One region of the Streptomyces sp. NPDC007863 genome, then DNA from elsewhere that is predicted to be linked to it. Evidence: riboswitches for the same ligand, from Rfam matches in the RefSeq annotation. Region 1 holds a riboswitch; the other holds the start of a gene.
The links. A riboswitch is a leader RNA that binds a small molecule or an ion and turns the genes downstream of it on or off. The one in region 1 is predicted to bind cyclic di-AMP.

Region 1 (2,193 bases):
GAGTGCAGGATCCGGCTGTGCTCGGGGGTCCGTTCCACGATCATCCGGCGGTACGCGGAGGTCATCCGGTCCGCCGCCTTGCCGTCGCCGAGCAGGTCCCGCAGCGTGTCGAGGTCGCCCTCGCGGACCATCCGCCAGAACTCCTTGCCGTCGGCCGGGTCGCTCAGGGGTATGTTCACGTTCCGCACGCCCGGGAGCTCCACGTCCGGGCCCTCCACCTTGGCGTCGGCCTCGTTGCGGAAGTCGAAGATCGTGTGCAGGCCGAGGCCGGAGAGGAAGGCCGCGTCGGACTCGGTGGCGTCGGCGAGGTGGCCGCTGCGGAAGAGGGTGCCGGGCCGGACCGCGCGTCCGTCGGCGGTCGGCAGGCCGGCCACGTCCCGGAAGTTGCGGACCGCCGCGAGCTCGGGCTCGCCGGGTTCGAGGGGCTGGACCTGCGGCAGCTGCTGCGTCACGGATGCTCCTGGTGGTAGGCGTTCACGGGGCCCGTACGAGATCGGTTCCCCCCGCAATCATCCCGTCGAGCGCGGCGTGGCGCACCCCCCTGGCCGGTAATGGGCGATCTGTCCGTATTGGAAGGTCTTGGGGTAACGCGCCCTGGTTGAGGGGGAGATGGAATTCGGCGCGTGAGCAGGGTCATAAAGGTGACGGATCGTGGCCGACCGCCCGGTCCAACCACCCTCCCCGAAAAGGGAATCGAGGGACCGTCATCCACGGAGGGTGACCGGAATTCCGGGCCCGAAGATCGTCCCGGAATGCCCGCCGAATTCCGTGGCTTGTTCGCGCCGACCCCACTCGTCTAGCGTCGCCGTCAATCCGGTCGGACCGCCGAATCCTGCCACCGTCCGGAATTCACACCCGTCCACGCGTGGCAGGAGCGGGGGACCCAAGGAAGTACGCCGGTCCCGCGATGCAGGACGGCTAGGGGTGAAGCCGCGTGAGAACCGCGGCCGGACATCTCCAGTCCGAACCCGACAGCTCACCTCGCAGGCGCCGGAGAGGAATTCGCCATGCCCGCGAAGGGTAAGCACCGCCGCCAGAAGTCCACCCTGATCACCCGTGGCCTCGTCGCCGCCGGCACCGGTGGCGCCGTCGTCGCGCTGCCGCTGATCGGCGCCACCGGCGCCCACGCCGCCGAGCAGGCCGCCCCGGCCGCCGTCTCCGGCACCGTGATCGCCGCCGCGCAGGCCCAGGTCCAGGCCGCCCCGGCCGCCAAGGCCGCCGCCCCGACCACGTACTCCGTCGTCGCCGGCGACTACCTGTCCAAGATCGCCGCCGACCACGACGTCGCCGGCGGCTGGAAGCAGCTCTACGCCGACAACCGCCAGGTCGTCGGCGAGAACCCCTCGCTGATCCTCCCGGGCATGAAGCTCACCCTCGGCGCCAAGAACCCCGCCAAGGCCGCCGCCCCGAAGCCCGCCGCCGCGCCGAAGGCCGCCCCGAAGGCCACCGTCAAGGCCGCCCCGAAGGCCACGGCGAAGGTCACCGAGCAGACCCGCGCCTCCCGCTCCGCCGAGCGCGCCGCGGCCCCGGCCGCCGCCGCCCCGGCCGCGTCCGGCTGGGTCGCCCCCGTCTCCGGCGGCGTCTCCACCCCGTACCGCGCCTCCGGCTCCATGTGGTCCTCCGGCTACCACACCGGTGCCGACTTCATCGCCTCCTCCGGCACCACCGTCCGCGCCGTCGGCGCCGGCACGGTCGTCTCCGCCGGCTGGAGCGGCGCCTACGGCAACGAGGTCGTCATCAAGCACGCCGACGGCAACTACTCGCAGTACGCCCACCTCTCCTCCCTGGCCGTCTCCGCCGGCCAGTCGGTGAGCGGCGGCCAGCAGATCGGTCTCTCCGGCTCCACCGGCAACTCGACCGGCCCGCACCTGCACTTCGAGATCCGCACCTCGCCGAGCTACGGCGCGGACATCGACCCGCTGGCCTACCTGCGCCAGCACGGGGTCTCCATCTGACCCGTCCGGACCGACGGACACGGCGAAGGCCCGGCACCCGCGTGCCGGGCCTTCGCCCTATTCCGGGCTTGGCAAATTCTTTATCGGTGGCATATATCACCCGCCGTCAACCCCTCCTTACGGTCGCGTAGGTCACATCCCTAAAGGAAGGATGTGCTGTCGTGGCAGACGATTCGAGAGCAACAGAAGAGAACGTGTTCGGGGCGGTCGGGGGATTCGGGTCGTACGCGGCGATCGG
Region 2 (2,193 bases), on a different contig from region 1:
GTCGATCAGGCGCTGCTCGGTGGCGTCGTAGCCGACGAGCTCCGGGCCGATCTGCTCGATGACGGCGAGGACGGCCTTCTCGACACCCTTGCCGAGGTAGCGGTTCTGGTCACCGTCGCGGAGCTCCAGGGCCTCGAACGCACCGGTGGAGGCACCGGACGGCACGGCAGCACGGCCGGTGCTGCCGTCGTCGAGGCCGACCTCGACCTCGACCGTGGGGTTGCCTCGGGAGTCCAGGATTTCCCGGGCTACGACGACGTCGATGGACGGCACGAGCATCTCCTTCTGGGATGTGACGCTAGGTGTGACGCATGGGTCGCAAGGTCTCGTTCGCCTTGCGACAAGAGCCTAACCGGCTCCGGCGCTCCGGCCAGCCGACCGCCCGTCCCCTGGGACGAAAAAGGACCCAAGAGCATCCAGTCGGGGACGAAAGACCCGGAATCTACTGGACGGTAACGGCAGAACCCCGGTCCCGAGCCACGGGGGAAGAGGGCTCGGGACCGGGGTGGTCACCGCGGGAGGGTCGCCGGGCGCCGGTGAGCCGCCGGACTCACCGGTGCCCCGGGGCTCACTTCAGGTGGAGCTGCTGGCCCGGGTAGATCAGGTCGGCGTTCTCGACGACGTCCTCGTTGAGCTCGAAGAGCTTCGCCCAGCCGCCCTCGACGCCCTGCGCCTGGGCGATCTTGCTGAGGGTGTCGCCGGCCACGACCTTGTACTCGCCGTCGCCCTTCTTGACCTTCTTGCCGGTCGGGGTGGTGACGGTCTTCTTGGCGGCGGCCTGCGGGGCGGCCTGGGCCTTCGGGGCCTGGCGCTGCTCGCTGCGGTTGGCGGGCTGCTCGGTGGTGCGCTTCGGGGCGCTCTGCTGGGTGCTCTGCTTCGGGGCGCTCTGCTGCGGGGCGGCGGCCTCGGCGGCGCCACCGTCGTAGGAGGCGGAGGAGAGGCCCACGCCACAGCTCGGCCAGGCGCCCTTGCCCTGGCCCGCGAGGACCTTCTCGGCGACGGCGATCTGCTGCGACTTGCTGGCCTGGTTGGCGCTGGGGGCGTAGGCGGTGCCGCCGTACGCGGCCCAGGTGGAGGCCGAGAACTGGAGGCCGCCGTAGTAGCCGTTGCCCGTGTTGATCGACCAGTTGCCGCCGGACTCGCACTGGGCGACGCGGTCCCACTCGGAGGCGGTGGCGGCCGAAGCGGTGCCGGCGGCCATCAGCGGGGCGGCGACGGCCGCGCCGGTGACGCCGACGAGGGCGACGACGCGGGTGGCCTTGGAGGGACGACGACGCTTGCCCGTGCCGGAGAACAGCATGGAGTTTCCTCTTCACCGACGCCTGTGAGGTGAGCTGTCGGGTTCGGGCTTGAAGAGTTCGCCCGGCCGCACGTCCTTGCGTGCGGCTTCACCCCTAGCCGGTCGTTCCGTCCGTCTGACTCGACGGCCGGGACCGGCACGAACCTTGGGTCCCCCACTCCTGCCTACGGCGCTTTCGCGACGACATTCCCGGCGGCCGACGGCAGGACTCGGCGTTTCGGTCGACGGGGCCCGCGGTGGCGAGCGGTGACGACCGTAGACACACAGGTGCTCGAAGTTCAAAGAGGCTTACGTCGGACAAAACGCCCCTACTTGCACTCCATCAGACCTCGTTTGTGCAGGTGAGGCCTGACGGAAGCAAACTTTGCGGACGTGACACGCCAGTTGGGACGAAGAGACCCATGTCTCACTTTCCCAAAATCGGACATACGCCCCTGAAACGGCCTCACTTCTCCGCGGAGGCGGCCTTCAGCTCAAGGCTCTGACCAGGGAGGATGAGGTCCGGATCGGCCCCGACCGTCTGGCGGTTGGCGTCATAGAGGGCGTCCCAGCCGCCGACGAGATCGTTCTCCTGAGCAATCTCCGACAGGCTGTCACCCGGCCGCACGGTGTATGCGTCGCTTGCGTCCGAGTTGACGGGGGTTGAGGTGAGCTTGTCCGCAGCTGCGGCATGACGTCCGGATTCCTGCTCGGTGTCCGTTACGTCGCCTTCCTCCGGGGCGGCCTCGCCCCGGTGCTTGCCCGTGCCCTGCGTCGCCGACGGCGCGTCAGCCGCGCCCTCCGCGCCCGGGGTCACCGGCGTGGTGGGCGCCAGGGGGGTCTCCGGGGCGCCCGGGGTCGTACCCGGGGTGCCGGGCGTCTCCGGCGTGCCCGGGGTGCCCGGCGCGCCCGTG

Region 2: it holds a riboswitch for cyclic di-AMP, as region 1 does, so the genes downstream of both, ABZ621_RS23865 (transglycosylase family protein) here and ABZ621_RS29030 (LysM peptidoglycan-binding domain-containing M23 family metallopeptidase) in region 1, are expected to answer to the same signal.

The regions. Positions count from the first base shown of each region.
Region 1 covers NZ_JBEYEI010000020.1:181,502-183,694, forward strand. The annotation lists gene ABZ621_RS29025 (tyrosine-protein phosphatase) at 1-452, opposite strand, end outside; cyclic di-AMP (ydaO/yuaA leader) riboswitch at 847-1,003, shown strand; gene ABZ621_RS29030 (LysM peptidoglycan-binding domain-containing M23 family metallopeptidase) at 1,008-1,955, shown strand; gene ABZ621_RS29035 (SGNH/GDSL hydrolase family protein) at 2,117-2,193, shown strand, end outside.
Region 2 covers NZ_JBEYEI010000015.1:174,999-177,191, reverse strand. The annotation lists gene eno (phosphopyruvate hydratase) at 1-279, opposite strand, end outside; gene ABZ621_RS23865 (transglycosylase family protein) at 569-1,300, opposite strand; cyclic di-AMP (ydaO/yuaA leader) riboswitch at 1,305-1,482, opposite strand; gene ABZ621_RS23860 (transglycosylase family protein) at 1,746-2,193, opposite strand, start outside.